Regions from separate parts of the Bradyrhizobium sp. CCGB20 genome, predicted to be linked through region 2. Evidence: riboswitches for the same ligand, from Rfam matches in the RefSeq annotation. Region 2 holds a riboswitch; the other holds the start of a gene.

Region 1 (7,577 bases), 320 kb from region 2:
GACGGCGGCAAGCATCGCTGGCGCGCCGGCGGCATGCTGATGCAGTTCCTGCCGAAGGCGCCTGAGCGCGCGCGGCAGGCCGATTTGCATCACGGCGATGCGCCCGAAGGCGTCGAGGCGCATGCTGTCGCCGAGGACGACGCCTGGGTCGAGGCGCGTTCGCTGATCGAGACCGTCGAGGACGTCGAGCTGATCGACCCCGAGCTCTCCGGCGAGCGACTGCTGTTCCGTCTGTTCCACGAGCGTGGCGTGCGCGTGTTCAATCCGCTGGTCCTGAAAGCGCAGTGCTCCTGCTCGCGCGATGCGGTCGCGTCGATGCTGAAGAGTTTTTCGCCCGACGACCGCGCCGCGATGGTCAAGGACGACAAGGTCGTCGTGACCTGCGAGTTCTGCTCGTCGGTGTACCAGTTCACGCCGGATGAAGCCGGCGTGGAAGGCGCGTAACAGCCGCGGTGCCGTAGCCCGGGTGAGCGCAGCGATACCCGGGATCCCACTCGCAAAGATCCCGGATTTCGCTACGCTCATCCGGGCTACGAGACCGTGCATTGACGGGCAGCACATCCTCCGTCATTGCGAGCGCAGCGAAGCAATCCAGAGTCTTTCCGCGGTGGCAGTCCGGATTGCTTCGCTGCGCTCGCAAGACGAGGTTGGGGAAGCTGCTCGCCAAGAACTCGGACATCGTAGGGTGGGCAAAGCGATGCGTGCCCACCAGCCCGCGCTAGTTCAACACCCGCTTGTTGTCCGGGCTATCCAGCGAGAACGTCGGCACGTCGATCTCGAAGCGTTCGCCGCTTTCGCTGACCATCAGGTAGCGGCCGGTCATGAAGCCCGAGGCGGTCGCGAGCGGCACGCCGGAGGTGTATTCGAAGCGCTCCCCGGGAGCCAGGGTCGGCTGCTCGCCGACCACGCCCTCGCCCCTGACCTCCTGCTGGCGGCCGGTGGCGTCGGTGATGATCCAGTGCCGCGTCTTCAGCTGCACGGTTTCGTCGCCGGAATTGGTGATGACGATGGTGTAGGACCAGAAATAGCGGGAGCGGTCAGCCGACGACTGCTCCGGAACAAAGTTCGGCTCGACGGTCACTTCGATCTGGCGGGTCACGGCGCGGTACATGGCCGCCATCATAACGAAAACCTGGCCGGGAACCAAACGCCCGCAAGCAGTTTTGGCGACATCGTGCCGCCAGAATTGCCGAGGAAGTAGACCCAATGTGATCCGGCCGCTTTGCGAGATAACGTCCGGACCTGTACACTCCTTGACACGTCGCGAATTGCGGAAGGGTTTCGGGCCCCGATGACCATTGCCGACCAAGTGACGGGATCGACGATCGCGGGAACCGCCCAACCTGTGGACGCCAAGTCTGCGGGGGCGAAGCCGCGCGCCACCGCGCCGGCCATCACGCTGCCCGCCATCGGCGAACGCGAGCTCCGGCTCGACCTGTTCCGCGGGCTCGCGCTGTGGCTGATCTTCGTCGACCATCTGCCGGCGAGCCTTTTGACCTGGTTCACGATCCGCAATTACGGCTTCAGCGACGCCACCGAGATCTTCATCTTCATCTCCGGCTACACCGCGGCGTTCGTCTACGGTCGTGCCATGCTGGAAAACGGCTTCGTCGTCGCCACCGCGCGCATCCTGCGGCGGGTCTGGCAGATCTATGTCGCCCATGTCTTCCTGTTCACGATCTTCCTCGCCGAAATCTCCTACGTCGCGACCAGGTTCGAGAACCCGCTCTACACCGAAGAGATGGGCATCATGGATTTCCTCAAGCAGCCCGACGTCACGATCGTGCAGGCGCTGCTGCTGCGCTTTCGTCCGGTCAACATGGACGTGCTGCCGCTCTATATCGTGCTGATGCTGGCGCTGCCCTTGATCCTGTGGCTGATGAAATGGCGGCCCGACGTGACGCTCGGCCTCTCGGTCGTGCTCTACGCGGTGACCTGGGAATACGACCTCTATCTGTCGGCCTATCCGAACGGCTTCTGGGCGTTCAATCCCTTCGCCTGGCAATTGCTCTTCGTGTTCGGCGCATGGTGTGCGCTCGGAGGTGCGCGACGCATGTCGCGCATCCTGGTGTCACGCGTAACGATGTGGATAGCGATCGCCTATCTGGTCGCGGCGTTTTACGTGACGCTGACCTGGTATGTGCCGCAGCTCTCCCACTTCATGCCGAAGCGGCTCGAGCAGTGGATGTATCCGATCGACAAGGCCGATCTCGACGTCCTGCGCTTCACGCATTTCCTGGCGCTCGCCGCGCTCACCGTTCGCTTCCTGCCGCGGGACTGGCCGGGCCTGAAATCGCCCTGGCTGCGGCCGCTGATCCTCTGCGGCCAGCATTCCCTGGAGATCTTTTGTCTCGGCGTCTTCCTGGCCTTCGCCGGCCATTTCATCCTGGCCGAGGTCTCCGGCGGCGCAGGCGTGCATGCGCTGATTAGTCTCTCCGGAATCCTGATCATGTGGGGCGTGGCGTGGGTGATTTCATGGTACAAACGCGTGGCTGACAAGAGCGGTGCGAAAACCAAAAACGCCGTCGGCAACGCCGATCTGGCGGGAGGGGGCTGATGAAGGCGAAGGTTCTCCTGAGCCTGGTCCTGCTGTGCGGTAACCTCGCCGCGCCCCTGGCGCGCGCGGGCGATGCTGCGTCGACTGCTCCGGCCGCGCCCCCGGCCTGCGAATTGCCGTCCTATCTGCTCACCACGGAAAGCCAGCTTCCCAGGGTCGCGGATGCCATCAAATCCGGCAAACCGCTCGAAATCCTGGTCATCGGCAGCCGCTCGACCACGATTCCGGCCTCCGAGGACAGCTCCTATCCGGCGCGCATGCAGGCCATCTTGAAGGACAGGCTGTTGCCGTCGGAGGCAGTGCACGTCTCCGTAGAAATACAGAGCAAGAAGACGGCCGAGGAGGCGGCCGCCACCTTCGTTAAGCTGTTGGAAGCAAAAAGGCCTACTTTGGTCATCTGGCAAACCGGGACGGTGGATGCTATCCGAGCGATCGATCCCGACGATTTTCGCGGCGCGGTGACCGAAGGGGTTTCCGCTTTGCAAAAAGCAGGGGCCGACGTCGTGTTGATGAATTTGCAGTACAGCCCGCGTACCGAAACCATGATCTCGGTGCCGCCCTATCTCGACAATATGCGGGTGGTGGCGCAGGAGCATGACATCCCGCTGTTCGACCGTTTCGCGATCATGCGGCAGTGGAATGATCAGGGTCAGTTCGACCTGTTCAGCCCGGCCCGCGGGCCAGAGCTGGCGAAACAGGTCCACGATTGCCTTGGCCGGGCGTTGGCACAATTCGTGATCGACGCAGCCCATCTGGAGCCGGCGCAGCAGCAAAATTGAGGTCTAGCGTTAATGAGTTCTCTCCGCCCTTTTTGCCTGACGGCATGGCTGGCTGCGCCCGCAGCGGTTCTGCTGTTGCTGACGCCGGTGTCGCTGGCACCAGCGCAGGCGCAGGCCACGCAGGCAACGCCCGCGCCGCAGCAGGCCGCTAGGCCGGCTTCCGCTCCGCCCTCCCAGACCACCGTCGCCGTGACCTCTCCCGAACAGCGCGGCGTGACCGCGCGCGCCATCGACAAGGTGAAGCAGGTCGCGAAATCCGCCGGCGACATTTTCAGCCGCGTGCCCTGCCTTGCGCCGAAGGGCGGCTCGAAGACGATGGGCTCGCTGCCGCATGTCGCGGGCAAGCTCGTTGCCGGAAAGCCCGTCGTCATCGTCGCGTTCGGCTCATCGTCGACGGCAGGCTATGGCGCGACCTCGCCCGATTTCAACTATCCGAACCGTCTCGCCGCGCAGCTTCGCCGGCAATATCCGACCGCCGACATCACCGTCATCAATGCCGGTGTCGGCGGCGAGGACGCGCCCGAGATGATGAAGCGCCTCCAGAAGGAGGTGATCGACGTGCATCCGGATCTCGTGATCTGGCAGGTCGGCACCAATGCGGTGCTGCGCAATCTCGATCCCGGCGACACTGCAAAACTGGTCGAGGACGGCATCTCCCGCATCCAGGCTGCCGGCGGCGCCGATATCGTGCTGGTCGATCCGCAATACTCTCCGGCGGTCAATCAGCGTCCCGAGAGCGCCGGCAAGATGGTGAAGCTGCTCGGCAAGGTCGCCGAGCTCCGTCACGTCGGCATCTTTCCTCGCTTCGAGGTGATGCGCGACTGGCACGAGACGCAGGCGATCCCGATGGAGAGCTTCGTCATCGCCGACGGCCTGCACATGAACGATTGGGGCTACGCCTGCTTCGCCCAGCTCCTCGGCGACGACATCATCCGCTCCGTCGGCCAGATCAAGCTCGGCGTGAATGTCCCCGCGGACGTGCGGACGTACCGGCCGATGTGAGATGGAGCGAATAGTGAGTGGCGAATAGCGAATGGAATCTGATCCATTGGCTACTCCCTATTCGCCATTTGCCCGTTACGCCTTCTCCAGCGCGGCCGTCAGATCCTCGATCAGATCATCCGGATGCTCGAGCCCTGCCGAGAAGCGGATAAAGCCCTCGCTGATGCCGAGCGCGGCGCGATCTTCCGGCTTGAGGCGCTGGTGCGTCGTGGTCGCCGGATGCGTGACGAGGCTCTTGGCGTCGCCGAGATTGTTCGAGATCTTGGCAAGCTTGAGCTCGTTGAGCACGCGGAACGCCGCGGCCTTGCCGCCCTTCACCTCGAAGCCGACCAGCGTCGAGCCGCCGCGCATCTGCTTCTTCACCAGCGCCGCCTGCGGATGATCGGCGCGGCCGGGATAGACCAGCCGGGAAATCTTCGGATGGCTCGCCAGCACGTCGGCGATCCGCGCTGCGCTGTCGGTCTGCGCGCGCACGCGCACGCCGAGCGTCTCCAGGCCCTTGAGCAGGACCCAGGCGTTGAACGGCGAGATCGACGGGCCGGTCTGGCGCATGAAATTGTGGATGTGCTCGGCGATGAAGGCTTCCGAGGACAGGATGATGCCGCCCAGACACCGGCCCTGGCCGTCGATGTGCTTGGTCGCGGAATAGACCACCACGTCGGCGCCGAGCGCGAGCGGGCTCTGCCAGATCGGCGTCGCGAACACGTTGTCGACGACGAGCCGTGCGCCGCCCTTGTGCGCGATCTCGGCGATGCCGGGGATGTCGAGCACGTCGAGCGTCGGGTTGGTCGGGCTCTCCAGGAAAAACGTCTTGGTGTTCGGCCTCAAGGCGCGCTGCCACTGGTCGAGGTCGAGGCCATCGACCAGCGTGGTCTCGATGCCGTAGCGCGGCAGCAGGTCCTGAATGACGTAGAGGCACGAGCCGAACAGGGCGCGGGAGGCGACCACGTGATCGCCGGCCTTGAGCGGCGCCAGGATCGCGGTCGTCACCGCGGCCATGCCGGTTGCCGCCGAGCGGGCGGCTTCGGCGCCTTCGAGCTCGATCATGCGGCGCTCGAACATCGCGATGGTCGGGTTCGAGTAGCGCGAATAGATGAAGCCGGGGTCCTCGCCCTTGAACCGCGCCTCGCACTCCTCGGCGCTGTTGTAGACGTAGCCCTGGGTCAGGAACAGCGCCTCCGACGTCTCGCCATATTGTGAGCGCAGGGTGCCGGAATGGACCAGGCGGGTTTCGGGACGGTAGTTGGCGGTCGACTTCGACATAGGTACCTCCGACATGACCGTCTCGTCGAAAACGGTCACAAAAAAACCGGCCTGGATAAAACCACGGGCCGGGATCACAGAGGTCCCCGGCCTGTTTAGCGACTTATTTAACGTGGCTGCAAGCCGGCCGGCTCAAATCACCACGGGATAAGTCATGCTCATATTCCGCAATGCCCTTTCCGTCAAGACGTCCATCGGCTAGCCGTAAAACGCTAGTATTTCCCGCATGTCGGGATGCGTTTGACCCCTGATGAGGACCCCCGGTTGACGTTCACGGTCGCCGCCGACGCCAATGGTATCCTGCCCGACCGCATGATCGCGGCGATGGCGGAGGCGGGGCTCATTCTGCCGGCCTACGACTTCGTCGAAAGCCAGATCCAGCCGGCGAGCCTCGATCTTCGCCTCGGCGACATCGCCTACCGCGTCCGTGCCAGCTTCCTGCCCGGGCCGGGTGCGACCGTTGCCGAGCGCATCGACGAATTGAAGCTGCACGAGTTCAGCCTCACCGACGGTGCAGTGCTGGAGACCAACTGCGTCTACATCGTGCCGCTGCTCGAGAGCCTGGCGCTGCCGCCGGAGATCGTCGCGGCGGCGAACCCGAAAAGCTCCACCGGTCGGCTCGACGTCTTCACCCGCGTCATCGCCGACGGCACCCGCCGCTTCGACATGATCGGCGCCGGCTATCACGGCCCGCTCTACGCCGAGATCAGCCCGAAGACGTTTCCGGTGCTGGTCAGCGAGGGCTCGCGCCTGAGCCAGGTACGTTTCCGCACCGGAGATGCCATCCTCAACGTCGACGAGCTCGAGGCGCTGCACGCGACCGAGCGTCTCGTCGATCTCGACGATGCCGATCTCACCGGCGGCGTCGCCGTCTCCGTCGACCTCTCCGGCGAGAAGGCCAACGGCTTCGTCGGTTACCGCGCCAAGCGCCACACCGGCGTCGTCGACGTCGATCGCCGCTCCGGCTATGCGGTGGAAGATTTCTGGGAGCCGATCTCGGCGCGTCCCGACGGTAGCCTGATCCTCGACCCCGGCGAGTTCTACATCCTCGCCTCCAAGGAAGCCGTGCAGGTGCCGCCCGATTACGCCGCGGAGATGGTGCCGTTCGATCCCCTGGTCGGCGAATTCCGCGTGCACTATGCCGGCTTCTTCGATCCTGGCTTCGGCTACGCCGGTGCGGGCGGGCAGGGCGCGCGCGCCGTGCTTGAAGTGCGCTCGCGCGAGGTGCCGTTTATCCTCGAGCACGGCCAGATCGTCGGCCGCCTCGTCTACGAGAAGATGCTGGCACGCCCCGACGCGATGTACGGCCAGCGCATCGGCTCGAATTACCAGGCGCAGGGCCTCAAACTATCGAAGCATTTTCGGGTGTAGCTTCACACTCTACTGTCATGCCCCGGCTTCACCGGGGCATCCAGTACGCCGCAGCCTCTCGATTTAAGTTACTGCCATCTCGGAACACTGGATCGCCCGATCAAGTCGGGCGATGACACCGAGTGTGTGTCAGGATGCGAATTGAAATCCGGGCTACGAGGTGGTGACATGGCCGATCAATCCGAGCTCGACGCAAATATCCTCGACGACGTCGCGGACGCGCTGATCTATTCGGACCGCTCCGGCACCATCATGCGATGGAACCGCGCATCGACGACGCTGTTCGGCTTCTCCGCCGACGAAGCGCTCGGCCAAAACCTCGATCTGATCATTCCCGAGCATCTGCGTGCCGCGCACTGGAAGGGCTTTGAAGCTGCGCTTGCCACCGGGGCGATGAAGCTTGCGGGCAAGCCGACGCTGACACGCGCGCTGCACAAGAGCGGACGCAAGCTCTACATCGAGATGACCTTTGCGCTGGTGCGCGATGCCGGCGGCGCCGTGATTGGATCGGTCGCGATGGCGCGCGACGTGACCGAACGCGTCGAGCGCGAGCGCGCAGCCAAAGCTGCACAAACTTCGTGATGCGGAATTGACGGGCTGGCGTG
Region 2 (7,577 bases):
CAGGAGGCGAACAAAGAACGTCTCGACATTGCTCAGCATGACACTCACTTCTTGTTCAGGATGATTCCCGACCCACTGAGCCTGGATTGGCGATCCTTGTAATCCTCGTAGCTCTCGATGGTCTCAAATCCGTTCGCCTTTGCCGTTGCGAGACGATCGAGCCGGCCCGTATCGTAGAGGCCGTTGAGCGAACTCAAGGCACGCTTCAAAGCGGCGAGATCTCCCTCGGCTTGCGCCGTTCCCACGGCATCGACGGCGGTCTTCAGCTCCTGCACCAGCGGCGCATCGAAGCCGACGCCTTGCAGCTTCGCGTTCACGATCGCCACTTTCCGGCCCGCCACGTCGGAGACCCGGGTGAACTCGGCGGCTTCATCGAAGATCGCCGAAGCCGTATCGCAATCCGACGTGAGGCTCTTCAGCGAGGCCGAATCCGTGGCGTCGCTGACGGTGGCAAGCCGGGACGCGATCTCGTCCAGTCTCGTCTGGAAGTTTTTGTTCGGAAGATCTCCGCGATGATAGGTAACCCTGCTCAGCGTATCCTTGATCCGCTGCCGCGCGCGCTCATCGGGATCGAGACGTGCGATTGCCGGCGGCGATGAGACCTGCGGAGGTGACGGCGCCGCCGAGACCGGCGGGGGCGGCGAAGGTGCAGGTGCCGGCGCCGGCGCCGGTGCGGCCGGCTCGGGGATCGAAGGCGCGCGGATATTCGCCTGAACCTGCGGCTGGACGGCGTCCGGTCCCGAGAACGTGGACGCATCCACCGCAAGGAATCGCAACGTGCCTCGCCCACCCTGATCCCAGTTGGCGGCCCAGACGAAACCCGGTCCTCCGGCCAGACGGTAGATGGGCAAGCCGAGTTGCGCGGATCGACGGAAGTTGCCGAGAAAATCCACCATCAGCCCGGCCCTGACGTCCCGGCCCTGCGCGAGCTGAGCGACGTTGTTTGCGTCGAGCGGCAGCAACGTGACCGCGCCCCAGCTGGCCATGAGCCCCTGCAAGCCGTCCATTTGCGCCATTGTCGTGACTTTGGGCTGGGCTCCGTACTTCTTCGCAAGGCGTGCGATATCTTCATTCGCCTCGTTGCCGCTGAACCAGGCGGGCTCCAAAAACCGGTTCACGTAGGAGACCGTGCCCTCGGGCGAATGCAGGATCGAATAGGACGATACGAACGGCCCCCGTCTCGAGCTTTCCGGCACCTTGCGTGTGCACCAGGTCAAGCCGCTGAACTGCTCGCTGGGGTTACACTGATACTGCCGATAGACGGAGCTTTCGAAGCTGACCTTCGCACCGAGGCTGAGGCCATCGACCGAATAGATCGAGATCACACTCGGGCTCGAGCCAAGACCTGGCAGATTCTGACTTGGCAGATTTTGGCCTGGCGAATTCTGCACGACGCCGCTTCGGCAGAAGCGCCGCACCTCGGCAAGCCGGCCGTCGTTCGGACTGAAGCCCTGCTGGGCCACCTGTCCGATGGACGTGCCACGCTGGCGGAGATTGTCGTCGATGCAGGAGATCTCGGCCGGCGGAAGCTTGCGCCACTCGGCCTGGATGGCCTGGTTGATGGCAGACTGAACCAGGCCGCCGAAGATGTTGACGATGTCGCTTCCGCTCTGGGCGAATACTGTTTCGCACGTCAAGCCGACACTGAACAGCACAGCGAGTGCCGGCAGCGTTCTACCCATAGTCTCAGCCCTTAGCCGTTTCCCCAGCAACATTATGACTTAAGGAAACGAGGACATGCAACCGAGAGGCTCAACTTTGGCGGGCTGCCGAATTGAGAACTTTAGTCTAGTTGCCCGCACGAGGTAGCGGCGGGCCGCTTCTCGGCGTGAGGGTCTGCGAGCCTTACTTCCGCCCGCCCCGGCTCAGCAGAAACACCCCCTGCTCGCCGAACATATTCCACACCCACCACGGCAATCGCAGCCGCAGCGGACGGCCGTAGAGATCCAGCGCCTCGGCGCGCTCCATCTTGACACCGATCGCGTCGCAGAGCTCGACGAAGTCCTTGATGGTGCAGAAATGGATGTTGGCGGTGTCGTACCAGGTCGCGGGCAGGTTCTCGGTGCGCGGCATGTGGCCGCCGATCAGGAGCTGGAGCCGCATCTTCCAGAAGCCGAAATTCGGGAACGACACGATGGCGCGGCGGCCGATGCGCAGCAGATTCTCCAGCACGACCCGCGGCTGTCGCGTCGCCTGCAGCGTCTGCGACAGGATCACGTAATCAAAGGCGTCGTCGGGATAATTGACGAGATCGGTGTCGGCATCGCCCTGCACCACCGCGAGGCCCTTGGCGACGCATCGGTTGACGCCCTCGCGCGACAGCTCGATGCCGCGACCGTCGATGCCGCGGGTCTCCAGAAGCTGGAGCAGGTCGCCCTCGCCGCAGCCGACGTCGAGCACTTTCGAACCGGGCTTCACCATCTCGGCGACCAGCAGATGGTCCGCGCGAAACTGGCCGGATTGCTCCGTCGCAACGCCGCCCAGCGGCAACACTTCCTGTGCAGACATCGCTAGCCGTCCCTGTCAGTCATTCTTGCCGGTGAGCCCGCGCGCTTTCCCTGCCGATTGCAGGAAGGCGCGGGCGATATCGAAGAATTCGGGCACGTCGAGCAGGAAGGCGTCATGGCCGCGATCGGTCTCGATCTCGGCGAACGACACCCGCGCGCTCGACGCATTCAGCGCATGCACCAGCGCGCGCGATTCCGAGGTCGGAAACAGCCAGTCGCTGGTGAAGGAGACCACGCAGAAGCGCGTCTCGATGCCCGCGAACGCTTTCGCCAGCACGCCGCCATGGTCGCCGGCGATGTCGAAATAATCCATCGCGCGGGTCAGATAGAGATAGGCGTTGGCGTCGAACCGCTCGACGAAGGACGAGCCCTGGTAGCGCAGATAGGACTCGACCTGGAAATCAGCGTCGAACGAGAAGGTCGGCAGCTCGCGGTCCTGCATGCGGCGGCCGAACTTACGATGCAGCGCGGCGTCCGACAGATAGGTGATGTGCGCGGCCATGCGTGCGACCGCAAGTCCGCGATGCGGATGGATGCCCTGGTCCGTGTAGCGGCCGTTGTGCCAGTCGGGATCGGCCATCACCGCCTGGCGGCCGAGCTCGTGGAAGGCGATGTTCTGCGCCGAGTGCCGCGTCGAACAGGCGATTGCGAGTGCGGAGTACACGCGCTTGGGATAGGCCGCGGTCCATTGCAGCACCTGCATGCCGCCCATCGAGCCGCCGACCACCGCAAACAGCGTGTCGATGCCGAGACGGTCGATCAGCATCGCCTGCGCGCGCACCATGTCGGGGATGGTGATCACAGGGAAATCCAGGCCCCACACCTTGCCGGTCGCGGGATTGATCGAGGCCGGCCCGGTCGAGCCCATGCAGCCGCCGATCACGTTGGCGCAAATGATGAAGTATTGTTGAGGATCAAGAGGTCGGCCGGGACCGACCAGCGTCTCCCACCAGCCGGACTTGCCGGTGACGGGATGCACGTTGGCGACATGCTGATCGCCCGTCAACGCATGGCAGATCAGGACCGCGTTGGAGCGATCGGCGTTGAGCTCGCCATAGGTCTGGAACGCAATCTGGAACGGGGAGAGATCGACGCCGCAATCGAGCCGCAGCGGCTGGTCGGCGCCGAACTGCGCAACCTGCGAGCTTGGATGATCCACCTCATGCGACCGGTCGTCGGCGCTGATCGCGGGGCTCGGTACGGACTTGACGCCACCCATCTCTGACATCGACCTCGTTTGCGACCGGCTGTTAAGCCGCCGCTGACATCAGGCCATGAAAAACCCGGCCTGAACGATAGGTTCGGCCGGGATCGAAAGGGTCCCCGGCCTGTTTAGCGAGTTTTTTAACGTGGCTGCAAGCCGGCCGGCTCAAATGACCACGGAACAGGCAAAAACTACTGTCTTGGACGGTTTTCGTCAAGTCACGGCCCGGATCAGCCAATTTCATCCCGGTCTCATCAGCCAAACAGGCCGTCATTTCTCTTTGCTTTCGCCGCCCTGACTGCCTAATCAGGACATCGATCGTAGCGGGCCCCGACCTTACCAACCGACTTGGCCGACCCGCATTAAAACGCCTCTCAACAGCCCCTGTCAGATATGTCCCAACGTCCGCCCGCGCCACCATCGCTCCAGGAATTGCGCAAGGAGATCGACGCGATCGACGAGGGCATGCATCGCCTGCTGATGCAGCGCGGCGACATCATCGACCGCCTGATCCAGGTGAAGCAGACCCAGGAGGTCGGCTCGGCGTTCCGCCCGGCGCGCGAGGCCGCCATGATGCGTGACCTCGTGCAGCGCCATCGCGGCATCCTGCCGCTCGACACGGTCGAGAGCATCTGGCGCGTCATCATCTCCACGTTCACCTATGTCCAGGCGCCGTTCTCCGTGCATGCCGACATCTCGGTGAACGAGCCCGCGATGCGCGATTCGGCGCGCTTCCATTTCGGCTTCACCGTGCCTTACGTCGCGCATTTCAGCGCGCAGGCCGCGGTCGAGGCGGTGGCGAAATCCAAGGGCGACCTTGCGCTGGTCTCGGCAACCTCGAGCCGCACGCCGTGGTGGCTGGAGCTGGAAGCCAACGGTGCGCCGAAGATCATTGCGCGGATGCCCTTCGTCGAGCGCGCCGACCATCCGGCCGCACTGCCGGTGTTCGCGATCTCGCGCGTCGCCGACAGCGCCCTGGTGACCGAGGTCGAGACCTTCAGCGTGCGCGTGTCCGGGTGGAACGCCGAGGTCGCGCGGACGCTCTCGCCGCTCGCCGAGATCGTAGCGGTGCCCGATACCGCCTTTGACGGCGCGGCACTGCTGGTCTCGGTCACGAGCGCGACCAGCATCGAGAAAATCAAGGCTGCCCTGATCGAAGCGGGGGCCTCGGTGCGCTCCACGGCCCTCGTCGGCAGCCACGCAACGCGCTATACGGTGCCCCCGACCGGGCCGAAATCGTAAGTCACGAGCAGCCCAGCCTATCCGGAGTTGAAGATGTCCCGCCCCGTGCCGAATCCCGGCATTCTCGATATTGCGCCCTACACGCCCGGCAAGAGCCCGGTCGCCGAGCCGGGCCGCAAGGTGTTCAAGCTCTCGGCCAACGAGACGCCGTTCGGGCCTTCGCCGAAGGCGATCGAGGCGTTCAAGAACGTGGCGGCGCATCTGGAAGATTATCCGGAAGGGACCTCGCGCGTGCTGCGCGAAGCGATCGGCCGCTCGTTCGGGCTCGACCCCAACCGCATCATCTGCGGCGCCGGCTCGGACGAGATCCTCAATCTGCTCGCTCACACCTATCTCAGCCAGGGCGACGAGGCGATCTCGACCACCCACGGCTTCCTGGTGTACCCGATCGCGACCATGGCGGTCGGTGCCAAGAACGTCGTCGCGCAGGAAACCAACCTCACCTGCGACGTCGATGCCATCCTCAAGGCGGTGACGCCGAAGACGAAGCTGGTCTGGCTCGCCAACCCCAACAATCCGACCGGCACCTATGTGCCGTTCGACGAGGTCAAGCGCCTGCGCGCCGGCCTGCCCTCGCACGTGCTGCTGGTGCTCGATGCCGCCTATTCCGATTACGTCTCGCGCAACGATTACGAGATGGGAATCGAGCTCGTCGCCACCACCGAGAATACGGTGGTGACGCACACCTTCTCCAAGATCCACGGCCTCGCCGCGCTGCGCATCGGCTGGATGTTCGGGCCCGAGCACGTCATCGACGCCGTCAACCGCATCCGCGGTCCCTTCAACGTGTCGACGCCTGCGATGTATGCCGCGGTCGCCGCGATCGAGGACACCGCGCACCAGGCGATGTCGAAGCAGTTCACCGAGACCTGGCGCAACTGGCTGACCGAGGAGATCGGCAAGCTCGGACTGAAGGTGACGCCGGGCGTCGCCAATTTCGTGCTGATCCACTTCCCCGAAAAGGGCAAGACCTCCGACGAGGCCGATGCCTATCTCACCAGGCGCGGGCTGGTGTTGCGCGCACTCAAGAACTACGGCCTGCCGCATTCGCTGCGCATGACCATCGGCACCGAGGAGGCCAACCGCCTCGTCGTCGATGCCTTGCGCGACTTCATGGCCGGCAAATGAGCGCCACACCGCACTTCCAGCGCGTCGCGCTGATCGGCTTCGGCCTGATCGGCGGCTCGATCGCGCGCGCTGCGAAGCTTCAGGGCCTGGCCGGCGAGATCGTCACCACCGCGCGCTCGGAGAAGACGCGCGCGCGGGTAATGGAGCTCGGCATCGTCGACCAGGTCGTGGCGACCAATGCGGACGCGGTGAAGGATGCCGATCTCGTCATCCTCTGCATTCCCGTCGGCGCCTGCGGGCCGGTGGCGCAGGAGATCGCGCCGCACCTGAAGCCCGGCGCGATCGTGTCCGACGTCGGCTCGGTGAAGGGCGCGATCGTCAGGGACATGGCGCCGCATCTGCCGAAGAACATTCATTTCGTGCCGGCGCATCCGGTCGCCGGCACCGAGCATTCGGGCCCCGACTCCGGCTTCGCCGAGCTCTTCATCAACCGCTGGTGCATTTTGACGCCGCCGGAAGGCGTCGATGCGGCGGCCACGGATCGGCTGCGCGCTTTCTGGGCAGCGATGGGCGCCAAGGTTGAGATCATGACGCCGGATCATCATGATCTCGTGCTCGCGATCACCAGCCATCTGCCGCATCTGATCGCCTACACCATCGTCGGCACCGCCGACGAGCTGGCGCAGGTGACGGAGTCCGAGGTCATCAAGTTCTCCGCCGGCGGCTTCCGTGATTTCACCCGCATCGCGGCGTCCGATCCGACGATGTGGCGCGACGTCTTCCTCGCCAACAAGGAAGCCGTGCTGGAGATGCTCGGCACCTTCACCGAGGATCTCGCAAAGCTCACCCGCGCCATCCGCCGCGGCGACGGCGAGGCGCTGTTCGACCACTTCACCCGCACCCGCGCGATCCGCCGCGGCATCGTCGAGATCGGTCAGGATTCGGCAGCAGCGGATTTCGGCCGGCAGCACGGGCAGCTCGGCAAGAAGCCGTAGCTGTCACCTTCGTCATTGCGAGCGCAGCGAAGCAATCCAGATTCGTTCCGCGGAAAGACTCTGGATTGCTTCGTCGCAAGTGCTCCTCGCAATGACGGGTGGTGAGAGAGCTTCGCTCGCAATGACGCCCGCACCTAATACAGCGGCGGGATCTGGCCGACCTTGACCGGGCCGAGCAGCACGGCGCCGTCGACGAATTTGAGCGGGAAGCTGCGGGCCTTCTTGCCTTCCAGCGTGCTCTCGGTGCCGATCGAATTGATGCCGGCGGCAACGCCGGCATTGGCGTTCTGCTTGATGACCTTGCCGAGGCCGGGAACGGCGCGGTCGAGCGCGCCGAACAGATTGTTGAGGTCCTGCGACTTCACGCCGGGGGCGACACGATCAAGCGTCGCCTGCGGCACGCCCTCTTCCAGCATCTTCTCGATGCCGAGCGCCGGGATCACGCGCTCGAGGCCGGTCACGGTCATCTGCAATTCGCCGTCGAGTCGGCCATTGGCCGAGAGTCCGAGCGTGCCGGCCGCAACCGCGATCATCTCGCCCTGCTGGATCCGCGACTGCACG

The links. Region 2 has a riboswitch for S-adenosylmethionine ahead of NLM15_RS40510 (homoserine O-acetyltransferase). Riboswitches for the same ligand answer to the same signal wherever they lie in the genome.
Region 1: another riboswitch for S-adenosylmethionine. It lies ahead of NLM15_RS42095 (O-succinylhomoserine sulfhydrylase); the one in region 2 lies ahead of NLM15_RS40510 (homoserine O-acetyltransferase).

Annotation. Positions count from the first base shown of each region.
Region 1 covers NZ_JANADN010000001.1:8,921,379-8,928,955, reverse strand. The annotation lists gene NLM15_RS42120 (Hsp33 family molecular chaperone) at 1-444, shown strand, start outside; gene apaG (Co2+/Mg2+ efflux protein ApaG) at 719-1,111, opposite strand; gene NLM15_RS42110 (OpgC domain-containing protein) at 1,292-2,557, shown strand; gene NLM15_RS42105 (SGNH/GDSL hydrolase family protein) at 2,557-3,336, shown strand; gene NLM15_RS42100 (SGNH/GDSL hydrolase family protein) at 3,349-4,338, shown strand; gene NLM15_RS42095 (O-succinylhomoserine sulfhydrylase) at 4,414-5,601, opposite strand; SAM riboswitch at 5,676-5,755, opposite strand; gene NLM15_RS42090 (2'-deoxycytidine 5'-triphosphate deaminase) at 5,836-6,972, shown strand; gene NLM15_RS42085 (PAS domain S-box protein) at 7,141-7,554, shown strand.
Region 2 covers NZ_JANADN010000001.1:8,603,271-8,610,847, forward strand. The annotation lists gene NLM15_RS40500 (hypothetical protein) at 45-1,682, opposite strand; gene metW (methionine biosynthesis protein MetW) at 1,846-2,508, opposite strand; gene NLM15_RS40510 (homoserine O-acetyltransferase) at 2,524-3,726, opposite strand; SAM riboswitch at 3,819-3,898, opposite strand; gene NLM15_RS40515 (chorismate mutase) at 4,105-4,953, shown strand; gene hisC (histidinol-phosphate transaminase) at 4,987-6,081, shown strand; gene NLM15_RS40525 (prephenate/arogenate dehydrogenase family protein) at 6,078-7,016, shown strand; gene NLM15_RS40530 (DUF2125 domain-containing protein) at 7,151-7,577, opposite strand, start outside.